One region of the Candidatus Clostridium stratigraminis genome, then DNA from elsewhere that is predicted to be linked to it. Evidence: a T-box and tRNA genes for the amino acid it is inferred to sense, from the RefSeq annotation. Region 1 holds a T-box; the other holds one or more tRNA genes.
The links. The T-box of region 1 lies ahead of argS (arginine--tRNA ligase). A T-box ahead of a tRNA ligase gene usually reads a tRNA of that ligase, here a tRNA-Arg.
Positions count from the first base shown of each region.

Region 1 (14,587 bases):
TGATTAGTGTGTGTAAATATCTGTATGAGTTCTTAGTTACTAATGGTCGTCCATCTTCACCAACGCCACCGATTGATTCAGTAACCCAAGTAGGATCTCCAGCAAATAAATCGTTATATTCTGGTGTTCTTAAATGTCTAGCAAGTCTTAATTTGATTATAAATTGATCAATAATTTCTTGTGCTTCTGCTTCAGTTATAAAACCTGCTTGTAAGTCTCTTTCAATGTATATATCTAAGAATGTACTTGTTCTCCCAAGTGACATTGCAGCACCGTTATTTTCTTTTATTGCTGCAAGATATCCAAAGTATACTGCTTGTACCGCTTCCTTTGCATTAGTAGCTGGCTGTGATATATCAATACCATAAGAAGCTGCCATGTTCTTTATTTTTCCTAAAGCTCTTATTTGCTCATTAACTTCTTCTCTTAATCTTACTAATTCGTCGAGCATATCGCCTTTAAGATTCTTAAGATCTTTTTTCTTTTCTTCAATTAAGAAATCCATACCGTATAGAGCTATTCTTCTATAGTCGCCTATTATTCTTCCTCTACCATAAGCATCTGGAAGACCAGTAAGGACAGCAGCTGATCTGGCAGCTCTTATTTCTTCTGTATAAGCATCAAATACTCCTTGATTATGAGTCTTTCTATATTTTGTAAATGTTTCATGCATTTCATCACTAATCTTGTATCCATAGGATTCAAGGGATTGCTCTGCCATTCTAATTCCGCCCCATGGATTTGTAATTCTCTTTAGTGGAGCATCTGTTTGTAGTCCAACTATAACTTCATTTTCTTTATCAATGTATCCTGGTGCAAAGGTATCTATACCTGATACATTTTCAGTATCAACATCTAAGATTCCTTTTTTTGTTTCTTCTAAGATAAGTTTGCTGCACTCATCCCAAATCTTTTTTGTTTTATCTGTAATTCCTGCTAAGAAATTTTTATCCCCATTATATGCTGTATAATTTTGTTGAATGAAATTTCTGACATCTATTTCATTCATCCATGTTCCTTCTTTAAAGCCTTCCCATTGTTTAAACATAAACTTCACTCCTTGCTTTCTCTTTTTACACTCACTATTATATAGTATATTTTTGTCTGTATCAATAGTCAATTAATTTGTTTTTAAGCCATTTTTATAAATTAAATTATAACAGTTGAATATTCTGTATTATTTTCTTTGTTTTTCTATGCCAATTGATAATAATTACTTATTAATTTTACTTATGACATATTAAATTAAATTAAATTCACAGTTTAGTTTTAATCTTGTAAATTTTTAAACAATTATAATAGTTATTTATAGTAATAAAAATCCAGCTTCTGCAAAACAATTATTTTTAATTGACTAATCAAACAAAACTATTGACAGTAGGACTACAGCATGTTATTATTTATTTGAGAATGATTTTCAGTACGAGGTGGTAATAATGAGCATTTACGATCTAAGACCTGGTGAGAAAGCTTATGTAAGCAATATTATTGGTGACGAGAAACTAGCAAAAAGATTACTTGCTTTAGGAGCAATTGAAGGGACGGAAGTATTAGTAAAGGCTGCAGCTCCCCTTGGGGATCCCATATTAATAAATTTCAGAGGGTTTGACTTAGCTATTAGAAAGAAGGATGCAAGAAACATTGTAATAACAAGCATAAAATAAAGGAGGCTGACCTATGAAAATTGCAGCATTACTTGGAAACCCAAATGTAGGTAAAACCACTCTATTTAATTATCTAACTGGTTCAAATCAACATGTAGGAAATTGGGCTGGTGTCACAGTAGAAAAAAAAGAGGGTTATTTAGAGAAGGACATTAAGATTGTGGACTTACCTGGAATATATGCAATGGACACCTACTCAAATGAAGAAAAGGTTTCTAAGGAATTTTTACAAACTGGAAATGTAAATTTAATCATAAACATAGTTGATGCCTCTAGCTTAAATAGAAACTTGTACCTTACAATGCAGCTTAAAGAATTTAACATACCTATTGTTTTAGTTTTAAATATGCTTGACGCTGCTGAAGCTAAAGGAATTGATATTGATTTTGACAAACTAGCAGAAGGACTCGGTGTTACAATTATACCAATTATAGCTTCTAAAGGAAAAGGCATAAATAAGTTGAAGGAACTTCTAAAAAGTTCTGATTTTTTAAGTCTTCCTATTGATAATAATTATCAATTTCAAAACGAAAAGGAAACCTATTCATATATAGAAAATGTATTGAGGGACTGCATTAGTAATAGAAACATGGTGGGGCTTACTACTACTGAAAAAATCGATAAAGTATTAATAAACAAATATTTAGCTTATCCTATTTTAGCAATTATTTTATTTTTTATATTTCAAGTTACATTTACCTGGGCCGGAAAGCCTTTAGCGGATTTTTTGCAAACCTTATTAAATGGTTATTTTGTCCCAACTGTGGATGCTCTCTTAAAAGGCAGCAGCAGCTGGTTTAAGTCATTAATTATTGACGGAATAATCGGTGGTGTAGGTTCAGTAATAGTATTTCTTCCTGTTATTATGTTACTATTCTTTTGTATTTCCTTTTTAGAAGACAGTGGTTACATGGCAAGAGTAGCTTTTATTATGGATAGAATAATAAGAAAGATGGGGCTTTCAGGTAAGGCATTTATACCACTAATTATAGGTTTTGGTTGTTCAGTGCCAGGTGTAATGTCTGCTAGAACACTCGAAAGCGAAAAGGATAGAAAACTTGCAGCACTACTTGTACCACTTATGTCTTGTAACGCAAGATTACCTGTTTACTTGGTTTTTGCTGCAGCCTTCTTTAAGGGTCGTGAATCCCTTGTGGTTGCATCCCTTTATGCATTAGGGGTAATAATAGCCTTTATAATAGGAATATTATTTAAAAATACCATATTTAAAAAGGACGACGAGCCATTTATAATAGAGCTCCCTGAATACAAGCTTCCAGAAGCAAAAGGCTTAATAATGCATACATGGGAAAAAGGTAAAGGCTTTTTAAAGAAAGCCGGAACAATTATTTTTTCAATCTCTATAATTGTATGGCTTCTATCTAATTTTAACTTTACTGGTTTCACAGATATTAATAATAGCTTTTTGTCTTATATCGGCAGGGCAGTAAGTCCTATATTCATACCTTTAGGCTTTGCCTCCTGGCAAAATTCCGTGGCATTAATTGCAGGTATTATGGCTAAAGAAGTTGTTGTTGGAACCATGGGTGTAATATATGGCAGTAATTTATCTTCAGTATTACCAACTGTGTTTACACCACTTTCAGCTTATAGCTTTTTAGTTTTTGTTCTACTTTATACACCATGTATATCTTTAATAGCAACTATGAAAAAAGAATATGGCGGTAAAATGGCAGCATTTTCTGTAACTTACCAGCTGGTATTAGCTTGGATAGTATCTTTTCTTGTTTATAATCTTGGAAATATTATTATTAAATTAATATAAATCTATTTATTAAATAAATTACTAAAGAAATAATATTTATGGGAGAGTGATCTTATGACAGTTGAAATAATTTTTACAGTGCTAGTAATAGCTATAGCTGTTTTCATATTCTATAAGAACTTAAAAAAGAGCACCTCAGGAGAATGTAACTGCGGTAGCTGTTCTAAGAGCTGTCCAAAATATATGATGCATAAAGAAAAAAAGTAGATAAATTTATCTACTTTTTTCTTTTAATAGCTGCTGCTTACCATATTACTTATTTCTCTGCTATTTATATTGCCTTTTAAAATGGCGTCTATGATTTTAGATGCTGCTTTTTTTGATACTCTTTCTACTTCAAAAGATACTTCAATATTATTCTTTTTAATTAGGCTTTTTAAAAACTTAAGCTGTTTCTCAGTTATGCTGTCTTCTCTAATTATAGAGGTATTATTTTCAACCTTATAAATAATTTTAAAGATCAAAGGTAAATTTAATACATCTTCATAATTGTGCAGCATTATAATATCTTTTAACTCGTCTTCTTTAGTTTCTAAATATTGATAATATAGTTCCACACTCATTCCGCCATCTATTTGATCTTCCCTATTAACCCCTAAATATTTTTCTACAGTTTTAAGGTTGCACCTTTCCATACCTAATTGTTTGTAATAAGGTCTAATTATTCTATATAAGTCTATATGTTCATTTGGAAGGCTGCAGTGAATATTATTTTTTCCCATTCTCCTAGCTATGAATGGCTCATCAAAAGCTACCCCATTATAGGAACACCATCTATTAAACTTAACTATATCCTTAGCGAAGGCATATAAAATTTCTGCTTCATCAATAAGTTCTTCAGCGAAATACTGTTTAATATTAAACTTTCCTTCATCATTGTAATATCCTAAGGATATAAGTATGATATAGTCCTTATCCTTTTCAAATCCCGTTGTTTCAATATCAAAATATGCAATATTATGCATATTATATTTTTCAATAATATCTGCTTCAATCTTTATGTTATCGGTGTACTCTCTAATATACATTACTTCCTCCAATTACTTTCTTAAGCTACAAAAAGATTATATACTAAAATAGCACATTTTTAAATAGGAAACTCCATAGAGTTATTAGTTTTACTCTATGGAGCTTATATTACATCTTTTCAACTACATCAAGTCCAATTAACCATAAACCATTTTTAATTACTTGACAGGTAGCTTCAACTAAATTTAATCTTGCTTTTTTGAGTCCAGCATCTGCTGCATTTAAGATACTGTGAGAATTATAAAATTTATTAAAGGCTTTAGCAATTTCAATAACATGTCTTGTTATAATTGAAGGCTCAAGTTTATCAATTGCCAATAGTATAGCATCCTGTAATCTTGAAATTTCTTTTACTAATTCAAATTCTTCAGTAGAAGTCATTTTGCTGTAATCTGCCTCAGCAGTTATATCTACAGCTTTTCTCAAAATACTCCTGCCTCTAGCATAAGTGTATTGTACATAAGGACCCGTTTCGCCTTCAAAGTTAAGCATTTCCTTCCAATCAAATATAATGTCCTTCTCCTTGTTGTTCTTTAAATAAGTAAATATAATTGAACCTATACCAATTTTCTTTGCAACTTCTTCTTTGTTTTCTAAATTTGGATTTTTCTCATTTATAACTTCAAGGGCCTTTACTACTGATTCATTAAGCAATTCTTCTAAATATATTGCATTTCCGCTTCTAGTGGAAAATTTACCTTCTGAGAATTTAACTAGTCCAAAACCAACATGTTTACAATCATCAGCCCAATCATATCCCATTAGTTTAAGGGTAGTAAATACCTGCTTAAAATGTAGTGACTGTGAGCTTCCTACTACATAGATATTTTTATAAAAGTCATAGGTTTTCTTCCTATACATGGCTGCGGCTAAATCTCTTGTAGCATAAATAGTTGCCCCGTCAGACTTTTTAATAATACATGGCGGCATGTTATATTTATCTAGCATAACTACCTTAGCACCATTGCTTTCTACTAATAGCCCCTTTTCCTGAAGCTCATCTACAACTGCATCCATTTTGTCGCTGTAAAAGCTTTCACCAGCATAAGAGTCAAAATGAACATTTAACATTTCATAAACTCTATTAAATTCTTTTAAACTTAGTTCTTTAAATACATTCCATAAATGAACTTCTTCCTCACAGCCATCTTCAAGATTTTTAAAATGCTTTCTTGCCATATCTTCTAAAGACGGATCCTTTTCAGCTTCTTCATAGAACTTAACATAAAGTCTTTCAAGTTCACGAATAGCATTAGCATGAAGTGCTTCTTCATCAACCCATCTATGATAAGCTGTAATTAGTCTTCCATATTGAGTTCCCCAATCTCCTAGATGATTTATTCCAATTGAATTGTAGCCTTCAAAATTTAGAATTCTATATAAGGAATTCCCTATAACGGTAGTACTAAGATGTCCAATATGAAAATTCTTAGCTATATTAGGTGATGAATATTCTACAATTACATTTTTCCCTTCCCCAATTTTTGAAGAACCGTAATCTTCATCTTCTTTAAGTACCTCTCCAATTATCTGCTTTACAAAGGCAGCTTTATCCATAAAGAAATTTAAATAAGGTCCTTGACAGTCTATCTTTTCAAAGCCCTCTTTACCTATTTTATTCTTAAGTTCCTCTGCAATCATATGAGGAGCTTTTCTCATTGTTTTTGAAAGTTGAAAACATGGAAAAGCATAATCACCCATATCAGGTCTTGGGGGAAGCTCTATTAATTTTTCTATTGTACTTAGTTCTAAATCAACCTGCTCTTTTATTTTCTCTGCCACTAATTTCTTGTAGTCCATAAAATCCTCTCCATTCTTATTTTTGTATGTAAAAAACCCGTCTCTAAAAATATAGAGACGGGTATGACATTTCCGCGGTACCACTCTAGTTGATATAAACAATTTATATCCACTCGAAATTTTAACGCAATCAACGGCTCGCCCTACACATAAATTAAACTTCAGGCAGCTTCTTAGAGGCTCTCTTCCTTTTTTATATTCTACATGGCTTCCACCATTGCCCTGCTCTCTTTAAGAAATCTAAAAAAAGTACTCTTCTCATCACTGAATTTAATTATAAATATTTACACTATATTATATTATTATTAATTAATACTGTCAATATGCAATATTAAGTATTCCTATAAAGTACATCACTTAGCTCATGTTCATCATTTATAGGTATGCCGCAGGTAAAATTTTGACAGATATAAACTGTAGTCTTATTATCAAGCATTTTTCTATCTTCTAAAGATCTAAATATTTCTAATGATTTCTCCATTTCATCATTTAATAACAAGGTAGAAAAGGGTAAATATTTTTCATTAATAATATTAATATACTTTTGGGTTTCAAATCCGATCTTATCCCCGGCTATGATAATTTCCATTGTATCTTTAAAATTAAACATAAAAGCTATAAGAGCTAATGAATAACTGCTTGGATTGTTTGTAATAGTTCCAGCAAAAATATCAAACACCTTTTGTGCTTCTTCTTCTAATGTGCTGTCCCCAGTAATTCTAGCTAGTCTTATAAGATTATAAGCTGCTACAGAATTTCCAGATGGCAGCGCACCATCATAGATTTCCTTAGGCCTTATAATTAATTCTTCTGAATCAACACCGTATAAGAAGAATCCGCCCTTCTCATCTGAAAATAGCCTTAACATTTCACTATTAAGTTCTAATGCCTTACTTAAATATTCAGTTTCAAACGTGCTTTCATATAGTTCAATAAGTCCCCAAATTAAAAATGCATAATCCTCTAGATATCCTAAATATGCTGCTTCTCCATCTCTATATCTAGCCAGAAGCCGACCATCTTCCCTTACTGAGTTTTTAAATATAAATTTAACTGCTTTTATAGCCGCTTCTATATAGTTATTATTTTTTATAACCCTTCCTCCATAAGAAAGTGCTGCAATCAAAAGCCCATTCCAAGAAGTTAGTATTTTATCATCTTTATGCGGATGAATCCTTTTTTCTCTTTCTTCAAACAATTTGGCTCTTAGATTTTCAAGTTTGTTTTTCAATATTTTATCATTTTCAATATCATGCAAGTCCATGTAAATCAAATTAGGTATATTTTTCTTTTCAAAATTACCGTCTAAGGTAATATTATAATACTTACAAAAAAGATTTCCATCCTCATATCCTAATATATTAATTACTTCATTCTTATCCCACAAATAGAATTTTCCTTCAATCCCCTCCGAATCTGCATCTTCTGCAGAAAAAAATCCACCTTCTGGGGAAGTCATATCTCTTAGAATATAGGTAAATATTTTTTCCGCTGCTTCTTTATAAAATTCCTTTTTTGTAGCATTAAAAGTTTCCATATAAGCCATAGCAAGAAGTGCATTATCATAAAGCATCTTTTCAAAATGTGGCACTAGCCATTTTCTATCCACTGAGTATCTTGAAAAGCCAAAGCCAATATGGTCAAATATACCACCCTTATACATACTTTCTAAGGTTCTCTCTACTATTTCAAGCGACTCCTTTTCGCCAAAAATGTAGTTGTATCTAAGTAAATATAAAAGATTATGAGGAATTGGGAACTTGGGTGAATCTCCAAAACCACCAAATGAAGGATCGAAACTACTTCTTAGTTCTCTATAGCACTTCTTAAGAGTATCTTCGCTAAGCTTTTCTTTATTCTTTATATATTCTGATTTAGCAACAGCATCAACAATAGTTTTACTGGAGTTAATTAAATCATCTTTTCTAGTTCTCCATGCCTCCTCTACAGAATATAAAACATCCATAAGCCCTGGTCGACCGTACTTACTTGTTTTAGGAAAGTATGTACCAGCATAGAAAGGCTTCTTATCTGAAGTCATAATGATTGACATAGGCCAGCCGCCGCTTCCAGTTAAAGTCTGACATACTGACATATATATACTGTCAATGTCAGGTCTTTCTTCCTTATCTACTTTTATTGAAATAAAATATTTGTTCAAAACTTCTGCAACTTCGCCATCTTCAAAGGATTCCCTTTCCATTACATGACACCAATGACAAGTACTGTAACCAATGCTCAGAAATATAGGTTTATCCTCTGAGACCGCCCTAGAAAACGCTTCTTCTCCCCAAGGGTACCAATCTACTGGGTTATGGGCATGTTGAAGTAAATATGGTGATTTCTCATTAATTAATTTATTTGTTGTTTTATGTTTATTTTCAGTTACCAACTTAACACATCCTCTTAATAGACTTCCTTATAGTATGTGATAAAAAAATAACTTAATGCAAAAGTAATGTAGCAAACAGTTTCTATGCATTTATTTGATGAAGCCATCTATCTGGCCTCTTTTCTTCCCCATCATAATTGAAAGCCTCCTGAATGCATATTGTGTATAATTATTATATCACAATAGAAATTCAGAGGTTTCCTAGGCACCAAAAAGAACCAGCTTACTGGTCCTTTAAACATATATGGCAATAGGTATAACGTTAAGCCCTGGTCCATTTACCTTCGTAGTAAATTTATCTGGCACCAATATCCCATTAATATTTAGTACCTCTAAGTAAGGGGCTAAAGATTCCAGAAATCTATTATAGTAATCGCTTGTAGCCGTTTTTCTTAGTAAATCAAAATAATTATTTTCATCTACAATTCTTGAAACCTTTCCCAGAACCCTTAATTCTGAATGTGCCAAATCATATACGTAAGCATTTTTATTTGAAAAATCATTTAAATCTACAGTTAATACTATATTAGAAGAATTTGTATTAAGTACTATATCGGTAGTATTATTCATACTTAAAGAACTACTTAAAAATTTTAATTGATTTAATATAAATGTTATATTAGTTATACCAGATACCTTTATCCTCATTAAGTTATCTAACATTTTAATATCGTAGGACTCTATTACCCCTATCAATGTATTAATCGATGACAAAAGTGATGTTGTTGTCATATTTGCAGTAAATTCCACATATTCACAACACTTTATATTACTATCCAAAATATCTTCCTCTATTATTTGATTAATCATATTCTTTTCAAGCAGCATTGCTCTAACGTTATTAAATCTAGAGAAATCCGTAAAAATAAATGTCGAATTAACGTCCTTTAACAATTCTATTTCACCATGAAATTTTCCTAAATGATGATTATTGATAACAACATCTCTTTCTTCTGCCACAGTTCTATCCTCATTCTTTTTTCTAAGGTGAAATTCTATCATGTCACGATTCCTAACATCTCTACTTTCTTCAAATCCCCCAAACATTAATGCTGTCAAGTCCAACACCAAATCTTGATTTACATAAATTGGTATACCATTAACCATAAGTAACCCCCCTTAATTGCTATACTACATAGTATTAACATTATAGTGCTGAGGTTAACTTTAATTTCCTTTTTAGAGCTAGAAGCTAGGTTCATGTGCCCTGCGATTATAAAGAAATAATAATTTTGCTAAAAATAATAATCTTAATTTCTTCATAATTGCTTCACAATTTATAATTATAATAATTACATAGAAAATAATTTAATTTAATCACAAATAAGGAGGATTTGATTATGTTTTGTGGTGGTTTTGGAAGATTTGGAGGATATGGTTTTGGTCCTTCAGGCTCCATAGGTTATGGATGGATGTTCTTAGCTGCGGGTTTTAGATTATTAATATTTATCGGACTAATAATACTGGCTGTTAAATTATATAAGAAGTATTCTAATAAATCTAATGCTAGTATGAGAATACTTGATGAAAAATTCGCTAAAGGTGAAATAAGCGAAGAAGAATACTTAAGACGAAAAACAATTCTTTCACAGAATAACTAGAGAGCTAGCTCCCTAGTTTTTTTTATAGCTATAAATTATAATTGCATTATAAAGGTTTTGAGGTGAAATATATGAATAAGCCATTTAAAATATTAGTTGTTGATGACGAACAAAACATATTAAATGTGGTTAAAGCCTATCTTGAAAAAGAAGGATTTGAAGTAGTTACAGCTATGGATGGAGAAGCTGCCATTCGAATATTTAACAATGAAACTATACAACTTATAGTTTTAGATTTAATGCTTCCTAAAGTGACAGGGGAAGAAGTATGCACCAGAATTAGAGCTATCTCCAGTGTTCCTATAATTATGCTAACTGCAAAAACAGATGAAGAAAATAAAATAGACGGAATATCTATAGGTGCGGATGACTACTTAACCAAACCCTTCAGTGTACGAGAGCTTGTAGTAAGAGTTAGAGCCCTGCTTAGAAGAACATACAGAGATGCTGCCCCTATGGCTGATATTTTAATCTTTAATAATGGTGATTTAGAAATAGATATTAAAAAGATGCAAGTGAAAAAGAAAGGTGAAACGGTAAACTTAACAACAAATGAATTTAAAGTTTTAACATCATTACTTACTAACCCAGGTCAATTGTTATCGAGAGAACAACTAGTGGAAAAAGCCTTCGGTATTGATTATGAAGGCTTTGATAGAACAGTTGACACATATATTAAAAATATACGACAAAAAATAGAAGATAATCCTAAGGATCCAAAATATATAATTACAGTTTACGGAATTGGATATAAATTCATTTCAAACTCACCTGAGGCTTAAGGTCAGTGCTGCCCAGTGTTTCCACGAAAGGAGAAAAAATGAAATTATCTTTGATGAAAAAATTATCCCTAGGCTTTCTTGCTGCAGTTTTAGGATCAATTATTTTAGCAAGCTTTATATCAAATTATGCAGTAGGAAACGAATTTAAAAAATTCTTAGTAGATCAGCAAAAAACAAAAGTTAGTAATGCTGTAAAAATTGTTACTGAATTATATAGTACTGAACAAAATTCTTCAAGTATAAATACAGGCGAAATCCAAAGATATGCCGAGCTTCAAGAATTATATATAGAGGTTAACGATTTAAATAATAATACCTTATATTCCTCCGGCAATTCATATTTACAGCACAGCAGCATGATGGGAAATATGATGAGTGGTATGATGAATGGCTTTTCTGGAATTAATATAGGAGAATATGCTGAAGATAAATTCCCACTAATAGTTAATAATAAAGAAATAGGAACTATAATAATAGGTTACTTTGGAACCTCCTATTTGTCTTCTGCTTCGGTTACTTTTTTAAGTACCCTTAATCACTCTTTTATTTTATCGGCAATTACAGCTTTATTTTTCGGATTTATTATTAGCGTAATTATTTCAAGACAGCTTTCAAGACCTCTTGCTAAAATAACTGAAACTGCAAATAAGATGAGTACTGGAGACCTTAAAGTAAGAGCAAATATAAATACAACTACTAAAGAAATACATGAACTTTCTAATTCTATAAACTACTTAGCAGAAACTTTGAATAGTCAGGAAATGCTGAGAAAAAGATTAACCGCAGATATGGCACATGAACTTAGAACTCCGCTAACTACATTAAAAACACATGTAGAAGCATTTATAGACGGCATATGGGAGCCTACTACTGAACGTTTTGAGACTTTTTACGAAGAGATTGAAAGACTGACAAAAATGGTAGATAACCTTCAGAGCCTAGCAAAACTGGAACAAACCAATATTAATTTAAACAATAGCAAAATTGATTTATCAGATGAATTATCGAAAATTTTAGATACCTATAAGCCTCTTTACCTTAAAGAAAACTACGAACTAACAAGTGATATAGAACCAGCAATAATAGCAATAATAGATAAGGATAAATTCAAGCAAATTATGAATAACCTGCTTTTAAATTCCTATAAATACCTAAAACCTAATGGTAAAGTTCACGTAATATTAATGAAAGATAAACAAAATATTATAATTAAAGTAATTGATAATGGTATAGGCATACCTGAAAAAGATATACCTTATATCTTTGAACGCTTCTATAGAACCGATTTATCTCGAAATAAAAACACAGGAGGTTCTGGCATTGGTCTTACAATAACAAAAGCCTTTATTGAGGCGCATGGAGGTAAAATCTATGTAGCTAGTAAAGTTAATGAAGGTACCACATTTACTATTGAGTTTCCTAATATATCAGTACAATAACATTTTCTTAATCAAGATGAGCTAGTCTAACTTATCTTCATAAAATCAACACAACTTTTTTGTATACTTTTATTTGTAATAAAAATTCAGTATTAAACTTTAACCTTATGGTACTTACTTATTATATATCAGCTGATTTTTTATTATCGCTTAAGGATTAATACTTCTTTACCTTTAAAATCATTAAAAGGAGAAAACTTATGAGTGTTAAAAAAGAGAAAATAAAAGTCTACGAAATGACCTGTACATCTTGCGAAAACCGTGTTGAAAGAGCTATCAAAAAATTGGAAGGAGTAATTGACGCAAAGGCTAGTTATGCTGGAGAATTTGTTGAAGTAGAATATGACGATAAACTCTGCAGCAATGCAGCCTTAAAAGCTTCTATACAAAAAGCCGGATACAGCGCAAAGAGTTCAAATGATTATAAATTCATGGGAGTTCTTATTATAGTTGCTGCAATGGTGATCTTAGGGCTGAAGACAAGTGGTTTTGATATGGAATCAAAGCTTACCAATGCTTCCTATGCTGTTCTTTTTGTAGTAGGTTTACTTACTTCACTACATTGCGTAGGTATGTGCGGCGGTATAATGCTATCCCAGAGTTTATCAAAAGAAGGAACCAATAAGGTTGAAGCAATAATGCCCGCTATTTCATATAACCTTGGAAGAGTTGTTTCTTACACTTTACTTGGTGGAATAGTTGGAGTTCTGGGTTCAGTACTTTCACTTTCCATACATGCAAAAGCAGGTATGGAAATATTTGCTGGAGTATTTATGATTATGATGGGCTTTAATATGGCTGGCTTCAAAGCCTTTAGAAAATTCCAAATACATCTTCCTCATTCTGTATGCAAGGTTAAAAATAAAAAAGGTTCTCCTTTTATCGTTGGTCTTTTAAATGGCCTTATGCCCTGTGGTCCACTCCAGACCATGCAGCTTTTTGCTCTTGGCACAGGAAGTGCTGTAAAGGGTGCTCTTTCAATGTTTATGTTTTCTATAGGAACAGTGCCTCTTATGCTTACCTTTGGTGCATTATCTGGATTATTAAGCAAGGGATATACTAAGAAAATTCTTAAAACCAGCGGTGTTCTTATTATAGTTCTCGGATTAATTATGGGAAGTAGAGGTCTCGCATTGGCAGGCATAGATACTAACCCTTTGAATGTACTCGCTAAAACAAAAGACATAGTAACAGGGACATCTAGTAGTGGGAGCAACAATTCAAATATATCTAAAGCCACTATTAACGATAACCTTCAAACAATAACAATGACTGCTAATAATAATGGATATTCGCCTAATGCATTTTATGTCCAAAAGGGAATACCCGTAAAATGGGTAATTAATGGCGACGAGCTTAATTCCTGTAACCAAACTATAACAATACCTTCACTGAATAAAGAAGTGAAATTAAAAAAAGGTGAAAATGTTGTTGAATTTACTCCAGGTGATAAAGATATAAACTTTAGCTGCTGGATGGGTATGATAAGAGGAGTAATAAAGGTAACAGATAAGCTTGATTCAGTTGATACATCAAAATCCGATCCTTCAATACCACCACCAAGCACAGGCCCAAGCTGTTGCGCAGGTCCTGTAACTGATGATGGTTCAGCTTCTGGAGCTCCTAGTCAACCTAGCATTTATGGAAGCGATATTACAAAGGTTCCAACAGATGTGCTAGTAAACAAGGCGCTGGCAGCTGGAAAATACCAGAGTGCTACATTTAAAGGAAAAGGCTATGAACTTCAGCCACTAATAATTGTAACTGGCAACAGTGCAAGCACTAAGCTAACTTTCGATTTAAGCGCTTTTGATAATGCTGAAGGTAAGTACCAAATTGTGGATGCCTCAACAGGAAGCCAGATTACTACCTTTACTGCCCAAAAAGGAATAAACGTTGTAGAGTTTAGCCCTAAAAAAGCTGGCGGCTATGCAATACTTAAGGATAATGGCGTACTTGGAGTAATTGAAGTTGTTGATGACTTAAAGAAGGCTGACCTGGAACAAATAAGAAATAAATATATTGGTGGCTAATTTTTAAGAGTCTTTAGAAAATTGCTAAGTAAAGACTATCTGTTTATAAAATTTAAAAAGG
Region 1 covers NZ_JBJHZZ010000010.1:70-14,656, reverse strand. The annotation lists gene pflB (formate C-acetyltransferase) at 1-1,048, opposite strand, end outside; gene ACJDUG_RS12895 (FeoA family protein) at 1,437-1,664, shown strand; gene feoB (ferrous iron transport protein B) at 1,678-3,450, shown strand; gene ACJDUG_RS12885 (FeoB-associated Cys-rich membrane protein) at 3,505-3,657, shown strand; gene ACJDUG_RS12880 (ribonuclease H-like domain-containing protein) at 3,681-4,478, opposite strand; gene argS (arginine--tRNA ligase) at 4,588-6,279, opposite strand; T-box leader at 6,330-6,553, opposite strand; gene ACJDUG_RS12870 (thioredoxin domain-containing protein) at 6,611-8,671, opposite strand; gene ACJDUG_RS12865 (DUF6414 family protein) at 8,906-9,778, opposite strand; gene ACJDUG_RS12860 (SHOCT domain-containing protein) at 10,012-10,272, shown strand; gene ACJDUG_RS12855 (response regulator transcription factor) at 10,344-11,054, shown strand; gene ACJDUG_RS12850 (sensor histidine kinase) at 11,093-12,493, shown strand; gene ACJDUG_RS12845 (urease accessory protein UreH domain-containing protein) at 12,694-14,526, shown strand.

Region 2 (19,402 bases), on a different contig from region 1:
ATCCTTTGGCTGTGCACGGAATTGAGGCTGACGGTTGAAGGTCCAGCTTAGAAGCCAGTTAGAGTCCATTGCTGTTACGATACCGCCTGTAACCACCTTACCGCTGAAAGGATCACGCTTGCAGATTTTCTTGATATAAGGAACAATACGCTGATCCAAAGTAGTTACTGTAGCAGACATCCAATTTGTTTTCTCGGGTGCAGTACAGAACTTGTCAGGACGTCCGAAAGATGGATCTTGCATAGCAATCTTGCACCACATATCCCAGCCGCTGCCGTCCTTGATTTCTGTATCCATCTGAGCCTGTTGATTCTGATTACCTAAAGAAGAATTCTCAGTACATCCTCCATTGGTTATGAACACAAGATCATCCTCAGTAAGATCAATGTTATTTTCTTCACCCTGGTGGAGACATATGATACGCTTAGCTATCTTTTTATCCGGTTGTATATCAAATTCAACATTGACAACTTTAGTATCGTAGTGAAATTGAACTCCATGATCCTTAAGGTATTTTACCATAGGTAAGATTAGTGACTCATACTGATTATATTTTGTGAATCGGAGTGCCTTGAAATCAGGTAAACCACCTACATGGTGTACGAAACGCTGCAGATACAGCTTCATTTCCAATGCAGAATGCCAGTTTTCAAAGGCAAACATAGTTCGCCAATACATCCAGAAGTTGGAGTTCAGCACTTCTTCACTGAAGATTTGGTCAATACGGACATCGTACAGTTTTTCATTAGGCATCATAAAGAGATGCATAATTTCCATTGAAGCCTTATCAGACAATCCAAATTTTCCATCTGTATGTGCATCCACTCCTTGCTTTACTGTGGCACGACAGAGTGAATAGTTTGGATCTGCCTTATTGAGCCAATAATACTCATCTAAAACACTGATTCCTTCTGTTTCAATTGATGGTATGGAACGCATTATATCCCACATGCACTCAAAATGATTATCCATTTCTCGGCCGCCTCGCATTACAAAACCGCGGTCGGCGTATTGATAGCCGTCACAGGATCCTCCAGGAATGGGGTCCTTCTCAAGTACATGAATGTGCTCACCTTTCATCTGCCCATCACGAACTAAAAAACATGCCGCAGACAGTGCTGCTAAACCAGATCCTATTAAGTAGGCAGACTTTTGATCAACACCTTCTGGCTTTAGTGGACGTGCGAATGCTTCATAATTACCACTTGAATAATACATACCCTTACCTCCATTAAATTATTTTTAGTTTCTGAATATAGAATACTGCTGCTTTAGTGCGGCCACAATAAACAAATTTGCCCCTATGATGAAACTTTCATCATAGGGGCAAATTTGTAAAAACTTTAATCAAATAAGCACTTTTGATTAATTTTTGTCTATACGGTACTTATTTAGGGCCTTTATGATATCTCCTTGTATCAATACACTCAGGCGATCAATAATGGACACAGGGTCCTCTTTCATTCCGTTTCGTATCCATTCCAGCATTATTCCCACAAAGGCAAACTTATAGAAATCGGCTATAAATTTTTTATCTTCCTCCCGTACGCTCATCTCTGCAGATTGCTCCTCTACAACACCTATCATAAGATCATATGTGAGCTTATATAAATAGATTTCAACTTGCTCACGGCTCATAGAATGATAAACATTTATAATAAAAGCTTTGTTTTGGAGCACAGCATTGAAAATTTGTAAAAAACCTTGCTGCCAAGTGTCATATGTTTTTTTACCACCAATGACTTTGGCTGCATTCTCCACGCAAACCCACTCTATTAAGTCATATATATCCTTAAAATGATAATAGAAAGTCATGCGATTGATCCCACAATCTGCTGCTATATCAGAAACCGTAACTTTATCTAGAGGTTTTTGCAAAAGAAGATTTTTTAAAGAGGCTTCAAGAGCCTTTTTTGTTGTCAGCGACATAATAATTACCTCTACTTCTAATATCTTAAATAGTCTCTAAACTTATATATTCTAATTAGTATAACATAATGACTTTGAAATATAAATTCAATATTATGACACTAAATAGTAAAAGAGCCATATAGGCTCATTTGTTTATCAAAAATATCCACATCGTTTTTTTATTTGTAATGACCTTTTTGTTAGATAACAATATAAGTCCTCATCAGCTTTTTTCTTGTATTTTTCCCTATCTCTTTTCTTATTTCTTTGATATTGAAGTGCAAGTAATTTGAACTCTTCTAAACTTAATGAATTTTCCAATATTATCACCTCAAGATTACTATAACACTATTATTGTTATTTTACATTAAGAAAATGTAAATTCTTATTTATCTTCTTACTAAATATCAAAATAAAATAGCAGTAGGTTTTAATAAAAACCTACTGCTACAGGATGGGGTAACTTTAATTGTTTAACTGCTACATTTATATATTAACTGTAATCTGTTACAAATTTATTACGATACTAAATATTAACTGTTAATTACTTTTAAACAATTTGCAAATAAAATGGTATGTAAAAAAGTGAGATACTACTTATGCATCTCACTTTTTTGGTGTGCGTAAAGGGATTCGAACCCCCGGCCTGCGGTTTAGGAAACCGTCGCTCTATCCTGCTGAGCTATACACACAGATTATTAATTTACCCTCATATTCTATTACATCTTTTTTTTATTGTCAATAGTATTAACTATATATTGGAAATATATTAACCTATATTAATCCTATATATTTTACACAATATAAATTTTAAGCAATAAATAAATTGAGTATGACTGGAGTTGTCTAAAATATATTTTTAAACAACCCCAGTCATTTTTTATTTTATGCCATATTAATATCTTGATTTGCCTCTCTGAACTTTTCTTGTGCTTTATCAGCATGACCTTTAAATAATACTGAAATTAACAAGAATGCTACCATTACGCCTAAAAGCACCGAAACATCCTTAGTAAATACAGCGTAATTAAGTCCAGCAATGACTTCCCTTAAGCCAGATACCGCATAGGTAAATGGCATGTATGGATTAATAACCTTGAAGAATTTTGGTACAATTTCCAATGGGAAAGTACCAGCGCAAGCTGTTAACTGAAGTATTAATAAAACTATAGATAGCAGTCTTCCAGCCATTCCTAAAAGGAATATTAAACTTTGCATTATAGCAATAAATACAAGTGATAATATAATATTAAATAAGAAATACAGCGGTACATTATTAGGTCTTAGGCCAAGCACTATAACTATTGCACTTGCAAGAACCGCTTGTATAATTCCAATATATCCGTAGGATAAATATTTTCCTAATACTATAGAGGCTGGACTTGCATTTATATCATCATCTACTTTGTCAGTAATAACAAAGAACATCAGTAGAGCTCCAACCCATAAAGATAACGGGATGAAATATGGAGCAAAGCCAGTTCCATAATTTTTAACTGGATCTATTGGACTTTCTTTAATTGTTAAAGGCTGTGACACAAACTCTGCCATTGTATTGCTGCTATTTATAAGATTCTTATTTATCTTATCAGAGCCATCCTTTAACTTATCCTTTAATTCCTTTGAGCCATCGTAAAGCTTAGAAACTCCATTATTAAGCTCCGGAATATTACTATTTAAAGTACTTAGTCCATCTCTTAATTGAGTTCCTCCCTCATTTAATTGTTTTGCACCAATTGAAAGCTCATTTGCACCAGCTGCTGCTGCGGTCATTCCTGACATTAGCTGAGCTGTGCCATTTTTTATTTGATTTATTCCTGTAAGCACGCTTGGCTGATCTTTTGAACCTACATTTACAGCATTATCTAATTGAGCTACGGCACTTACTAAGCTTGGGCTGGTACTGCTGCCAACGTTGACTCCATTATTAATTGCCGTTACTCCAGCAACTAAACTTGGATGCATAGCATCTGTTCCCACATTTACCTTTGTGTTCAATACGCCTATTGCTGCTCCCAAACCCTTCGTTGGATCAGAGTTTGTAATCCCATCATTTAAGGAATACATTGCATCAAAAAACGTAGGTGCCTTATTAATAGAAATGTAATTAGGTGCTGAAGGATTTGCACTTGTACTCATAGTTTGAACAAGACCTAATAGTATTTTGTTTGCATTTGCTGCATCACCATTAGCTGCAAGCACTTGAGCCTGTTTAACCATAGTTACTATTTGACTGTTATAAGCTGTATAAGCTCCACTCATTCCATTTACTAAGCTTGGATGAAATGGATCAGAGCTTGTATTTACCTTGGTATTTAAAAGAGCTACAGCTGAACTAAGGCCTTTAGTAGGATCACTATTTGTTATTCCATCATATAAAGACTTTACTCCAGTAGACAAGCTAATATTTTCTCTAGTATCTTTACTTACAGCTGAATTTAATTGAGTTAAGCCTGCACCAACCTGATATAAACCAGCTTGCAATTGATTAGCTCCCGTATCAAGTGATGCTGCACCATCCTTTGCTGCTGCTAAGCTTGAGGCTAAAGTATTTGTTCCATTTCCAAGCTGATTTAATCCGCTGCTTAAATCACTTGAGCCCTTGTACAGCTTACTTACACCATTTGTAAGGTGAGGAACCTTCTCATTAAGCTGCGATGTACCATCATATAAATCTTTGCTGCCATCAGCTGCTTTTTGCATGCCATCCTTTACCTCATAAAGATTATCAAAGGCTGCTTTTGTGTATTCATTAACTATATTTTTGGTTAGCTCAGATTTAATTTCTACTACTACCTTGCTGTTAACTTGAGCCGCAAGAAAGTTTCTTTTCTCATTTGCAACGTAGGAAATTTCTGATTGTTTTGGTGTACCATCTTTGGCGCTGAGCACATTTTTTGAGAAGTTTTCAGGAATTACAAACATTGCATAATATTTGCTTCCCTTAACGCCTGCTTCACCATCTTCTTTAGATACAAATTTCCAGCCTACACTCTTGTTATCTTTAAGGTTATCAACTAAGTCTTTTCCATAGTTTACATCCTTTCCATCTAAGGTACTCCCCTTATCGAGATTAACTACTGCTACAGGCAGATCAGCTAATTTGCTATAAGGATCCCAAAATGCATAGAGATAAAGTAAGCTGTATAAAAGAGGTACTATAATTATTGCGATTACAGATACTCTTAAGAATCTGTTTTTAAAAATACTAACAATATCTCTTTTTGCGATTCTAATGAAATTCATAGTATCATCCCTTCATTTTATACTGACTGTCCAGTATATACCGACTGGTCAGTTATAGTTATATCTCATTTTTTTATATATGTCAATAGGTTTTGTAAAATTATTAGATAATAAAAAAATAGAAGATAATAGGCCATATGGCCTATTGCATCTTCTATTTGAAAACTTATATAAAATAATTAAAGCTTGTAACTTTTAACAAATCATCTTAGCCTAATATAATTAATTAACTATAAATTTAAGATTGTATTCCATGAAGTATATAACCCATAACCTTTTCAGTAATAACATCGATATTGCTTTTACCGTCATTAATTAATTCATAGACTGCTGTTGAACAAAGTGTTCCAAAGAAGGTATAGGCCATAAAACTAGAGTCCTCTTTTTTAATAACACCATCTTCCATAGCCTGCTTTAAAAATATTTCTATTTTGCTTATATATTTCTTTATAAAATCTCTAAGTTCTAGCTGCCTTACTTCTTGCCCCCACAGCTGACTCATAACAACTTTAAAAAAATCTCTTTTCTCTGAAATCATTTTTAATTGAAGATTGCAAATTGACTTCAATTTATCCAAGGAGCTGCTTTCTTTTAAGGCAGCTTCATTTAATTCTTCACTTATTAACTCCATTCCTTCTGTAATAATATATTTAAATAACTCTTCTTTACTTTTAAAATGATAGTAGAGAGTACCCTTAGCCACCCCAGCATCTTGAGCAATATCATCCATGGTAGCACTATCATAGCCGCTTATAGAAAATATTCTAATAGCAGCTTCAAATATATCTCTTTTGGTTTTACTCATCATAATTAATCACTCCAAATTTGATTTTACTTAGTTATTATATTATTGACCAGTCAGTATTAATTTTGTTTGTTAAGATTAATTTTAGGTAATTTTCTATGACTTGTCAAACAATCTAGTTAAGAAATGTTTTTTGTGATAAAATAAAATACTATATAATAATAGAATGAAATTAAGTATATGACTTTGGAGAGGAATACCTATGATAAAATATTATAATCGAAAAAATAAAAGCTATGAAGTTGAAAAGATAGCCGGGGATAAATATTTAAATTGGATATATTCTTCCCCAATTGGAATGAAACTATTAGAATTGGTAGTAAAAAAGAAACTTTTTTCAAGTATCTATGGCTTATATGCAGATAGAAATTCCAGCAGAAAAAAAATAAACAGCTTTATAAGAGGATTTAACTTAGATCCTTCAAGCTTCGAAAAGGCTACTGAGGATTTTGCATCCTTTAATGACTTTTTCTATAGAAAACTAAAGAAGGAAGCACGACCTATTGATATGGATAGTAATGCTTTAATTTCCCTTGGAGATGGGAAGTTATTAGCCTATGAAAATATAGATTTAGAAAAATTAATTCAAGTTAAAGGCTTTACTTACAGTTTGAAAGAACTAATAAAAGATGATGAAACTGCTTTAAAATATGATGGTGGAACCTGTTTAATTTTAAGATTATGTCCTACTGATTATCACCGCTTTCATTTTGTAGACGGAGGAACATGCAGTAAGGAAGTTAAAATTAAAGGTGCCTATTACTCCGTGAGTCCAATAGCTCTAGATAAAGTACAAAAATTATTTTGTGAAAATAAAAGAGAATGGAGCATACTCCATTCTGATAACTTTAAAGAAATTTTATATATAGAAGTTGGTGCAACCTGTGTTGGTTCAATAATTCAAAGCTATGAACCTAATAAAAGGGTAGAAAAGGGGGAAGAAAAAGGATATTTTAAATTTGGCGGCTCTACAGTAATATTATTTTTTGAGCCAAACTTAATAAAAATTGATGATGAAATATTAAATCAAACAAGCTTAGGTTTTGAAACCTCCGTTCTTATGGGAGAAAAAATAGGGCAAAAACCTTAAACATCTGCTCTTCCCACTTTATCAATTTTCACTTTTACATTAACCTCTATTGGGGAACTGGTTATTACTTTATCCCAATCAGTTCCTGTGTTTCTTCCATATTTTGCAGCTGCTATTCTTCCAAGCTCCAAGCAATCTATCTTGTACTCACTTTTTATTTTCTGTAATTCCCTCTCACATTTTCCCTTAATTTTTTTTGCAAGTGCTTCTTCTATTTCTTTTTCAATTTCGGGGTGATTTATAATATCTTCGTATTTTTCATTTGCTGTTACATCGCCTATTATATTTAAGTTAATAATAAATCTATAATTGTTACCTTCCCTCAAACATTGTACCTTTCTTTTACTTTTTCCAAAAAAGTTTACATATTTCTCTCCAAAGTCTTCTGTAGTAATCATTCCAGTCACATTATTTTCTCTTAATAAATTTAGCTCCTTTGTTTCCTTTATATTAATAACCTTAACTAATCTTTCCTTTTGAAAAATAGCAAGGCCTGACATAATAATATTGCCATCCTTAGCTTCAATGTATGGAATTACTACATTCCTTCCTTCAGCATGAAGCCTCAGTGATATATCTATTAGTTTATAATTTTTAGAATAAAAATTATATTCTCGAGAACTCTTTATTAAGCCTTCAATAAAGTCTCCAGAACTTGGATAGCCCTCTATCTTCATTTTCATAATATCCTCAGCTTTTCCTTTGCATAAACAAAATAAAGACGTGTCATTAACTTGAGGATGATGTATCAATACATCTACTATTTCTTTTATTCCATGAGTACCCATAGTTTCACTAACTATATAAACCCTTTCAAAGCCAAGCAAGAATTTCTTGTCTATCCTTGTCTGTCTTGATTCTCTAGTTTGTGCAAGAGTTAAACCCTTAGATACGTGAGTTGTGGAGCTATTCATCTTCTCATCTATATTATAAATGGTTATTGGCACGCTATGAATGACAATTCCATCTATTGTCTCATCCAAATCATAACCAATGGCTGAGGCAACAGAAACCTTTTCTACCGGTACTCTATAAACTCCACTGAGGAAATATGCAATTAAAGCAATGATTACTAAGCTAACTAAAACATATCTATGAAATCTCATTTTTATTCACCTTCTTAAAATGAACAACTATGCCTAATAAAGTGAGATAGATTAAATTAAAATATATTATTAAAGGATTAAGTTTTTCTAATAAGTTCCTTCTGCTTATTTCATTACCATACTTTATTGCCAGAAAAAGTAAAAAGGGATATATGAAGAAACATACCTTTTGAACTCTAAATTTGAAAATAGAATTACTTATGCCATAACTAAAGCTATAATATTGATTTACAATTGTTTTAAATATCATTAAAGACCAAAAGAACATAAATATAAATCTAAAGCTGTTTATAAAAGGAAGGTTGACAGTTTCATTTACTACCATAACAGACCAAAATTCTTGTAATATTACATCTGGTCCCATATAGAATATGGTCATAAAGGTAATATAAGTGTATATAGCTGTAGTGACTAAGACTCCTCTAACAGCTCTTTTGGCTATCTCATTTTTTTCAGTAACATAAGGATATATGAAAAATATTATCTCTATGCCAGAGTAAGAAAATATGGCATCATTACTTGTCTTTAAAATGTTTTTTATTCCATATCCAAATATAGGAGAAATATTTAAAAAACTTCCATCTCTTAATACTAATAAAGGTACGAAAAGTAATACTATTAAAAAATAATAGGATATCTCACTTATTTTGCCAACTACCTTTAGCCCTTGAAATGTTCCATATAGCCCTAAAAGTAAAACTAGAGAAATTATCTTGGATGGAGTTAAGAAATCTACTATATAAACTCTGGAAATATTGGAAAAACCCGCTGAAACTGAAACAAGACCAACTAAAAACTGTATAGTAAATAAAAGAGACAGCAGGCTTCCTATAACTTTTCCAAAATATTTTATGTTTACCTTTAATATATCTTCATTAGGATATTTTTTAGAGAAGTATATGCCTAAGATTACAATATATAAGGGATACCATAGAGAAATAACTACAGAAACCCAACCATCTTGCTTTGCACCCTTCGCCATATAATTCGGAAGACTAAGCACACCCGTTCCTATCATAGTACCTATTAAAATATACATGAATTGATTAGCAGTAATATCATTTACTCCAACCTTTTTCATTCTTCTTTTTCCTCCATTTAACCCTAAAATCCTTTTGTCTTATATTATCTTTATGTGGAATCCCTTCACCTCTATTATTCATCTTCCACAGTGGACTTCTTAAAAATTTATCTTGAAATCCTGTATTCACAGTTAAATAAGGTACCCCAAAGCTATCTAAGGAAAGCAAATGTACTAACAAAATAAACCATCCGATTGTAATTCCAAACACTCCCAGTAAATCTGCTAAAATTAACATTGGGAATCTCAAAAATCTAAGGGCCAAGGACATTTCATAATTTACTATAACAAAGGTCGCCACTACGGATATCCCTATAACAAATAGGGTTGTTGGACTTACAAACTTTGACTTTGTAGCAGTATCACCAACAATAATACCTCCAACAACACTTAAGGTTTGCGCAATTTTGCTTGGTAATCTAAGTCCTCCCTCTCTTAAAAACTCCATTACTATTTCCATAAGTATTATTTCTAATAGTGGACTTAAGGCGATGCCTCTCCTTGATTCTATGATAGGTAAAATAAAATTTACTGGGATAAGTTCAGAATTAAACTTAATGAATACTAGATATAAGGGGCTAGCAGTAATAATTATAAATATGGCCAAAAACCTTATTAAACGTACAAAGTTGGCAACAATTGTCCTATCATAATAATCCTCTACAGCGTGAAAAAACTCTGTAAAAATGGCAGGCGCAGTCATTACATTCGGTGCACCTTCAATTAACAGACATACTCTCCCCTCCAATATATGAGAGCACGTCTTATCAACTCTTTCAGTTATGTTAACTTGAGGAAATATGGAATATGTGCTGTCTTCTGTATATTGCTCTATTATTCCTGCTGCATTAGTTCGATCAGCGTCTATTACTCTTATCCTTTCTTTTACTTCATTGACCACATTATCATCTGCTACATCTTTTAGATAAACAACTAAAACATCAGTTTGAGTCCTCTGACCTAAGGTAAATCTTTCAAAAACTAAATTCTTGTCCTTGATATATCTCCTTACCATGCTCATATTGGCTTCTAAATTTTCAACAAAGCTTTCTCTAGGGCCTCTAGAAGCACTTTCTATAAAGGGGTCGGTTATTTGTCTATACATGCCTCCTCTAGTATCAATAATGAGAAATTCCTTTACATTATTGATAAATATAACTGCATTTCCCCTTTTTATATTGATAATTGCTTCATTTAAATTGTTTTGAACATCGGTGTTACTCATAGCTATATATTTTTTTGATAAATAGCCAACTAGATCCGGTTTGCCACTTAAATTCTCATTAATAGATAATAACAAAGGATTTAAAACATCTCTGTCTATTATTGTCTTATCTGCAAGACCGTTAACATATATTAATATTGCCTCTACTGGAGTGCCTGTTCCCAAAAGTATATGTTTAATAACAATAGGACTTTTTTCTCCTATCTCTCCTTTTATTAATGCCATATAATTTTCAAGGCTGTATTTCACATCATATCCCATTATAATCACCCCAATACTTTATAATTATTAATTTAGTAATATGCATTTTGAGGTAATTTTAAACAAAAATCTCAAATACATATTAAATTGGGATGTAATTATAAAGACAGCAGAAAATTAAAATATTTTTTGCTGTCTTTGTTATATTTTATATCTTATAACTTGTGTAGAAATATAAATATTTTTAAAACTTTTAGTATCTTTTTAGCGTCTATTATTAAGAATGGCTGTAAAAATCCTATATATTTTATTATAGATTTGCTTGAAACTTCTTTTTAAAATTAAAGATTTTATTGATGAAAGGAGATTTTTATGTTAGATAATACGCAAAGTCATAGTTATATAGCTAGCTTAGATGGGCTTCGAGCCTTTGCAGTATTAGCTGTAGTAGCTTACCATTTTAGTTTCAGTTGGGCTGCAGGAGGATTTTTAGGTGTTGATATATTTTTTGTTATATCTGGTTATCTTATAACCTCAAATATTTTGACATCACAAGAACGGAATCATAATTTTAATTTACGTGAATTTTGGATTAAACGTATTCGAAGATTGCTGCCGGCTGTTTACGTAATGATAATAATCATTTTTGTATGGACATCACTATTACATCCCGAAATAGTGAACACACTAAAGGGAGATGCAGCTTCCTCTCTTGTTTATATAAGCAATTGGTGGTTTATTTTTCATAAACTCTCGTATTTCGACAGCTTTGGTTCACCTTCACCTTTAAAGAATCTATGGTCCTTAGCAATAGAGGAGCAATTTTATATTGTCTGGCCCATTGTACTGCTAGCAGGTAAAAAGATTTTTAAAAAGCGGTCAAAACTTACAGGTTTTGTTTTTATAATAACTATATGTTCCGCAATGTTAATGGCCCTAATGTATAAGCCTGGAGAGGATCCCAGCCGTGTCTATTATGGGACAGATACTCGTGCCTTTGAACTCCTAATAGGAGGCTTATTGGCAATTATTTGGCCAATTAACAAAGTATCCTCTAAAAAAACAACTATTAAACTAAGAAATACAATAAATATTGCAAGTATTATTACTCTTACTGTTTTTATTCTCAGTGTTATTTTCACTAATGAATATAAAACGTTTCTATATAGAGGAGGTATGCTGCTTATTAGTATAGATGCAGCTATACTAATAGCTTGTATTTCTCATCCTAGCTGCTATTTAGGCCGCTTACTTTCAAGAAAACCCTTAAGTTGGCTTGGTAAAAGATCCTATGGAATTTACCTTTGGCATTATCCTATTATTATTTTAAGTACTCCGGTATATGAATTAGGAAATCCAGTGTACTGGCGTGTAATTATACAGCTAGCTATTATATTTATTATTGCTGAGCTTTCATATAGCTTCATCGAAATGCCTATTAGAAAATATGGGTTTAAAAATATATTAATGAAGTACTTATCTATTAATATTTTTAAATTTGAAAAACCAGTTTTAGCTAGAAGAATTTCCGTTATTATCATACTACCTTTAGTACTAGCTTTATTTACCTCTTGTATCAAAAGTATTCAGAAGGATAAAGTACAGGCGGGAAAGAGTGAATCGTCTACAATGAAAATGGCTATAAATAATTCAAAGCAGACTTCTGAAATTGAAGATTCCAAGACAAGCTCTGCTGATAATCCTACAACAAGTTCTACAGATAACTCTAAGACAAGCTCTATTGACGAAAGTAAAGCAAGTTCTATGTCAAAGGATAAGACCTATAATAAAATGCTAGCTATTGGAGATTCTATTATGCTTGATATTGCTGCAGACTTAAACAAAAATCATACTAATCTCACAATTGATGCTAAGGTTGGCAGGCAATTAAATCAAGCAGTTGAATTAGCTCCTGCCTATGCTGCTTTTAATAATGCAGATAATGCAGTTATTATTGAACTTGGAACAAATGGTTATTTCACTGACAAACAGATAGATACTTTGCTTAATTCTTTCTCAAAAGCACATATTTATTTAATAAACACCCGAGTACCGCGCCCATGGGAAAAGGTAGTAAATGACGCTTTAAATAAAAAGTCTAAGGAAAATAATAATATTACATTGATTGATTGGTACTCCTTAGCAATAAATCATCCTGATTACTTTTCATCTGATTGTGTACATTTAAAGGCTAACGGTGTACAAGCCTTAGTATCCCTTATAGATCAAGTTATTATAAGTGGAAAATAATGTTGAAACATAAATTATAACATACTTTTAAATTAGTTACTTACTCAAAAATAATAAATATCCTCAGGTCAAGCCTGAGGTTTTTCTTTACTTGTTGTAGTAACCATCTGTTACTATGCCCAAAGGATGCACCTACAATCTACAAAAATATAAGACTTAGATCAATCTTATATTTTCAAGCTATTTCCCTTTAATTTAAGCCATTCCTTACATTTTAAATAATTTGGAAATACTTCTTTTACTAATGACCAAAATTCCTTAGAATGGTTTAAATGAATGAGATGACACAACTCATGCACTATCACATAATCCATTACTTCCATAGGAGCCATAATAAGCCTATAATTTAAGTTTATGTTACCTTTTGAAGAACAGCTGCCCCATCTGGACTTTTGATCTTTTATTGCAATTCTATTAGGGCTTACCTTAAGTATATTAGAATAAAAGTTTATCCTTTCTTTAAAAATTTCCCTTGCCTTCTCTACATACCATTTGATAAATAGCTCTCTAATATTTAAAAACTTATCTTCTTCAGTTAACTTTTCGGGAACATAGACATTAAAATTACTTTTATCAAATATTAATCTTAAAGAATTGTGTTTTACATTATGTATTATAACTCTATAGCTTCTTCCCAAAAACAATATACCTTCTCTAAAATCTGTCTTCATTTCAGCTTCTATTAATTTTATTTTTTCAGCAATCCAAGCTTCCTTATTATTTATTACCTCTCTTATTTTTTCATCATTTATAAAAAGCGGAGCATTTATAATAATTTCTGTTGGGCTTGAAATTTTGATACTGATAGTTTTACGATTTTTTCTTATTACTATAATATTTACTTCTTTATTTTCAATTGTTATTTTCATGGATTTATCGCTTTCTTTTTTTAAAGTGCTGCTCCAAATAGAAATTTTTACGAGCAAAACATATTTTACATAAATATTCTTTAAAGTTACCTCTCTATTATAATATAAATACCATAAAAGTTCATATATTTAGCATTAATGCACATCCTATTATTGAGGTGATAATTTATGGGTAAAAATAAACATCAACATAACAATAAAAAAATACACAAGTCTCTAGATGAGCATAAGGCAGCTAATGGTTACATTGACATTAACAATATGATATATGAAATGCATGGAGTACTTGAAACTGACCCTTATGCTGAAATTAGCAAAGCTCATAAATATTTATAGGAATCTTATAAATTAATTTGTAATTAAATCAAATTAAGTCATACATCAAAGTACAGGATTTAACCTATAATGATGTATGACTTTTTTCTAAGGTTAATTAATTAAGATATGTTATAAAACCTACTTTTAATTAAGGATATTCTTCAGGTTTCTAGACTTCTTTAAAGATATTCTCACTAAAATGATAATACTGAATACCTAAATTAGTTCTATCTAAAATATCTAATTAGTCTTATTACTTCTATTACAAGTATAAGTATAGCAAAAAACAAACAAATACCTCTTACATATAAGCCGCCATAATATTTTCTCCAAAACTCTCTATCTTTAGATTGAGGTTTAATATCTACTAGTAATTCTTCACTAGCCTTTATTTCCTCACTGCAGTTTAAAATAGAGTTATAAAGCTCTAGGCACTCATCACATTCTTGAAAGTGCTTCTCTATTATTTCTTTTGTATCGTTTGATACTTTGCCTTCTGCATAAAAAGGAAGCAAGTCTCTTATAAGAAAACACTTCATATGTTCTCACCTTCACTTTCAAAGAGGAGCTTAAACTGAATTCTTGCTCTATAGATAACTATCTTTACCTTAGATAAATTCCACCCAGAAAGCTCTGCAATCTCCGCGTAAGAAAATTCCATTACATCGCATAGAATTAAAGCATTTCGATACTCTTCCTTAAGCAAATTCAGTACTTTTCTTACCCTCTCTCTTCTTTCTCTCTTCTCCATAAAATCCTCTGGTATACCCTCTTTGGATAAAAAGTCCGATTCATTTATATTTTCCAGAGTGGTCATACCATATTTTGTCTCCCTCTTGTACCAGGTAACATATAAATTATGGGCTATAGTATAAAGCCAAGTTTTAACAGAGCAGTCTCCCCTGTAAGTAGATAAATTCTTGAAGGCTCTAAGAAAAACCTCCTGACAAAGCTCCTCTGAAATTTCTTTAATTCCAGTTTGATAGAATAAGTAAGTATAGATATAGGGTCTATACTTTTCATAAAGCTCTTCTATGTTTTGTAAAGCTTCCATCTAGTTCACCTAAGTACCAATCCAAACAGACATCCAAATGGCTATGAATACTATCAATCCCATTCCAATAGATACAATTAGCTTTGTCTTTTTAATTACATCTTTTGCCTCATCAAACATATCCTTTTGTACACTTGTATCAATAACTTTATCCTTTTCATCTTTCTCGTGATTTTTAGACCATTCACTACAGTGACTGCATTCTTTTACGTGCTCCTCCATCCAAGTCCTAGTCTCATCTTCAATTTCGCCCTGAAGAAAAGCTTCATATAAATCTTTAAAAATTGAACATTGGCTCTTACCCACTCTCATCTTTTTCACCTACCCATTAATAACTTACAGGCTCTACCATACCTGTATTTACATCTACTAAATAATATAGCTTTTCTGAACTCATAAATTGCACTACTCCAACTCTCCATTTAAGCTCTGTATTATTATAATCATCTGTTGTTAATATCAATGCAGCTTTCGCTGTATAAGTTTTTAAAGAATTGAACCTTTCCTCTACTAATTTAATAGCTTCTCTGCTATTTATTTTGAAGGCATTATTTGAATATTTACTATTATCAGGAACAATATCCTGCCTAAAATTAACTATTTCACCCTTGATGTTGACAAGTGTTTCAATTGTTATTTTTAACCCTGGAACTTTACCAATAAAGTTGTATTGACCATAGGCGTAGGATTTTCCAAGCTGTGTTTCTTTAAAATCTGCTTTATCCCAAAATGAGGTTATTTCTTTTGCATAGTTAATAGCCTTTTCTCTATTTTTTATGGTGCCTTCCATTGTCTTATCATATTTGTTATCAGCCTTTGAGTTATTATAATTAATTATTTCACCACTTGCTGCATCAATTTCGAAGCTGTCGCCATTTTCGCAAGTTATATCCACACCACTTCTCCAAATTTCTCTTATACTAGTTATGACGTAATTAGGAGTACTTTTGTTAAGCTTTTTATAAAAATTATTTAAGATTACCTTTATCTGTGATTCATTGATCTTAACCTCTGAATAATCTTTAATATTGAAGACTCCAGTTACACTTAAATACTTTAACTTTGAATCATTATCCCAAATAAATTCACACATTGGAAAGGTATCAACCAGTTTTCCATCAGGATATTTATGATAAAAGCTTATAAAATAGTCACCATTCTCCATTCCATCCTTTACATCAACTATATCAGGATTATAACTATATCCCATTTGTTTTAGAAATTTTAAACTCTTTCCCATAAGCTCTGTTTTATTAAAACTACTTATGCTCCCGCTTCCAGCCTTTTTATAATCCTTTCGCATAATTCCTAGGTTTCTTCCATCCACACCTAAAACCCTAATGTCATATTCTCCAAGTTGAAGTTCATAATCTTTGCTAATATAGGCATTGGATACTTTCTTAATAAGCAGTTTATCATTTTTATTATCAAGAGCTTCTCTAATTCTTTTTTCCATGTCAACCATTGAAAGATTCTTTACATCTTTGTAAAAAATATTACTTACTGTATAGGCTTGTTCATTTTCTATTAAGGTCCATAAATTATAGAAAGGATTAGTAGCAAAGATTAAGGTGATAGGAAGTATTAATAATAATGGTCTGTATAGCTTTATTTTAAGGTCCGCCATAATTAAATCATAAATTCCAAGCATAAGCATGAAAGCTGCAAAAGGCAGCATTAGCTTTAGTGACTTAAACTTATAGGCACAAGCAAGTGTAATTAAAGTAGTTATGAAGAAAGCAGCAAAATAGGTAAGTTTTCTTCTCCAATAGCATTGAAAAAACAAAAAAATACAAGCTGCAGGTAATGGTATCAATAGTAGTGCCTCTACACCACCACTATAAAGGCCTTCAAATATCCCTAAAATTAGCCCCAAAACTAAGGGAATGCTCATCATTGATATATCGAAGGTATAAATAAAGCCTCTATATTTCTTTAAACCTATAGTAAGTAAAGAATATATTCCTACTACTGCAATGTATCCCCAAAACAGAAAATGAACTAATTGTATTGCAGCATCCCACTTAGCATTATAAATTGGTCTATATTTATCATAGGTTGTCATCTGATGAGCAAATTCTATTGTAAACCCAAGGAACATTAAAATTCTTGCAGCAATACCTGCATATATCATATTACATTCAAAGAGTTGTTTCTTAAAAAATAGATGAGCCATATATACAAGACTCATAATAATTATGGAAATACTCATTAAGTACAGCGTTATGTTGCTGATAATCATATAATTATTAATGTGATTTATTAACTTATCTAAAAACATTTATATCCCTTTCTTCCCTTATATTGGTTCATCTATATATATAGACTACCAACATTAGGAAAAGTTACAGAGAAAATTAAAAAATTTAAAATAGAACTGCAAAAATGTTTCTTGAGCAATATCTTCAACATACTATCAATCTTATAATATAAAATATGATATATATTCTATATTTCTTCTCCAATCCTTCCAAGTATATAGCTTAAGGAGATATTCTAAATGTAATAATATAATTCTTGTATCTGGAGTTAATTATGAATTGTTTTTAGTTCAATATTTATATAGAATAGAATGTGGAGTTAATATCTCTATTGAAGAAGAATAAGTGAAAAGCATAGTATAAAGATTTGAATTGAATCTTTATGGTAAAGTACCAAATAGACTTTTAAGAACAGAATAGAAGTGGAAATGAGCAAGTTTAGTTTGCTTTAATCCAGAATTAGGAATACTAGGAGGATACATTATGAAAATTTCAAAGAAAGATGCCTTGGCATGGTTTGAGTTTTTTTCAATATTACCAGAGGAAGAGGAGTTAATGACCAAACAAAAGGAGATTATGTACTCTACCTTTGCACAAATTGAGGAAGCCATTGATCATAGAAATGATGTGCTAATGTTAGAAATTAAAGGTTTGAAAACCTTGGAGAACAGAACTTTATTTGTGGGAAATGAAAGCAAGTTCGCCAAAGGATGCCGTTCTTGTTTGCTTGGCACAGGACTCGGTGCAATTAGGAAAACAAACAAATGTAACATAGAGTGTAAGTTCTGTTACAATTATGGAGAACTAGATGATATTCCTCCAGTTGGCGAAGGTATGTGGGAAATTGGAGGCACAAAATTTTATGAGAAGGATATTGACTTACTTCTTTCCGTCCACCAGAAACCCACTGGCGTTGCCTACGTTTATTTAGAGCCCTTTATGGAAATTGAAAAATACTATTCCATAATAAAGAAATTCAGAGATGCAGGAATTTATCAACATCTATATACAAATGGCACCTTAGCTACAGAAGAGACATTGAAAGCATTAGGTGAAGCTGGCCTTGATGAGATACGTTTCAACCTAGGTGCCTCTAATTGTTCAGACAAGGTTATAGAAAATATTAAAATAGCGAAAGAATATATTAAAAATGTAGGTATTGAAACTCCAATGACTCCTGAATTTTTCGAAGCTTTTTTTAAGAAAAAGGATGCGATCTTAGAGACAAACCTTGATTTTATCAATTGTGCAGAATTACATCTAAATGAAAATAATATAGACAATTACTATGGGGAAAACATGTATATTACAAGACAAGGCTATATATCTCCTATTTGGAGCAGAGAATTAACTCTGAAATTCATGAAAATAGCTGATGAAGAAAAGTGGAATTTAGCAGTTCATGATTGTTCAAACCATACAAAATTTGCTAGAGATTTAAATTTGAGCAGCAAAGAAGGCAAATGGTTCGGAGCAAGTAATTATGCTTGTGAATTCTCAAGGATACCATATGAAGTATTTTTACCAATACTACGTGATGACAGTTTCAAATTTTTAAGTGAAGAGGAATTGCCTAATGGCTATAAACCAGGAGAGCTAATTTTTTAGATAATCTTGACATGTTCTACCTTAAAAAGCTATAAACCTAGCGCCCTTGCAGTTGCTAGGTTTCTTTTGTTGCGGCAGAGAGGATTAGAACCAAGGTGAATTTACTCATAGCTAAAAGTTATTTTCTATTTATTTTTCTGTGTAAAATTTCAAAGTCATCTATTGTGTTTGCAGGTGCAGCTATATGTTGTTTATTATCAAAGCCAGATAAATATATTGAATTTAAGTTATCAAACATATAAAGAATATATATTGGTGTAATATCTGTTGATTTTTCTTTTACATCTCCAAATAGAAGATTATTTGTAGAAGTACCAAGGTCATACCCAAATAAAGCGTATTTTTTATTATCTATGGTTATATATCCATCTAATATT
Region 2 covers NZ_JBJHZZ010000016.1:29,153-48,554, forward strand. The annotation lists gene ACJDUG_RS15555 (oleate hydratase) at 1-1,218, opposite strand, end outside; gene ACJDUG_RS15560 (TetR/AcrR family transcriptional regulator) at 1,366-1,929, opposite strand; tRNA gene ACJDUG_RS15565 (tRNA-Arg) at 2,527-2,603, opposite strand; gene ACJDUG_RS15570 (YhgE/Pip family protein) at 2,797-5,157, opposite strand; gene ACJDUG_RS15575 (TetR/AcrR family transcriptional regulator) at 5,396-5,962, opposite strand; gene ACJDUG_RS15580 (phosphatidylserine decarboxylase) at 6,165-7,052, shown strand; gene ACJDUG_RS15585 (Ger(x)C family spore germination protein) at 7,049-8,158, opposite strand; gene ACJDUG_RS15590 (GerAB/ArcD/ProY family transporter) at 8,145-9,239, opposite strand; gene ACJDUG_RS15595 (spore germination protein) at 9,217-10,725, opposite strand; gene ACJDUG_RS15600 (acyltransferase family protein) at 11,038-12,915, shown strand; gene ACJDUG_RS15605 (M48 family metallopeptidase) at 13,083-13,784, opposite strand; gene ACJDUG_RS15610 (hypothetical protein) at 13,953-14,120, shown strand; gene ACJDUG_RS15615 (zf-HC2 domain-containing protein) at 14,330-14,641, opposite strand; gene ACJDUG_RS15620 (RNA polymerase sigma factor) at 14,638-15,156, opposite strand; gene ACJDUG_RS15625 (zf-HC2 domain-containing protein) at 15,166-15,468, opposite strand; gene ACJDUG_RS15630 (hypothetical protein) at 15,485-17,347, opposite strand; gene ACJDUG_RS15635 (radical SAM protein) at 17,901-19,025, shown strand; gene ACJDUG_RS15640 (hypothetical protein) at 19,144-19,402, opposite strand, start outside.
Region 2: it encodes a tRNA-Arg, which carries the amino acid that the T-box ahead of argS (arginine--tRNA ligase) is inferred to sense. The anticodon was not compared.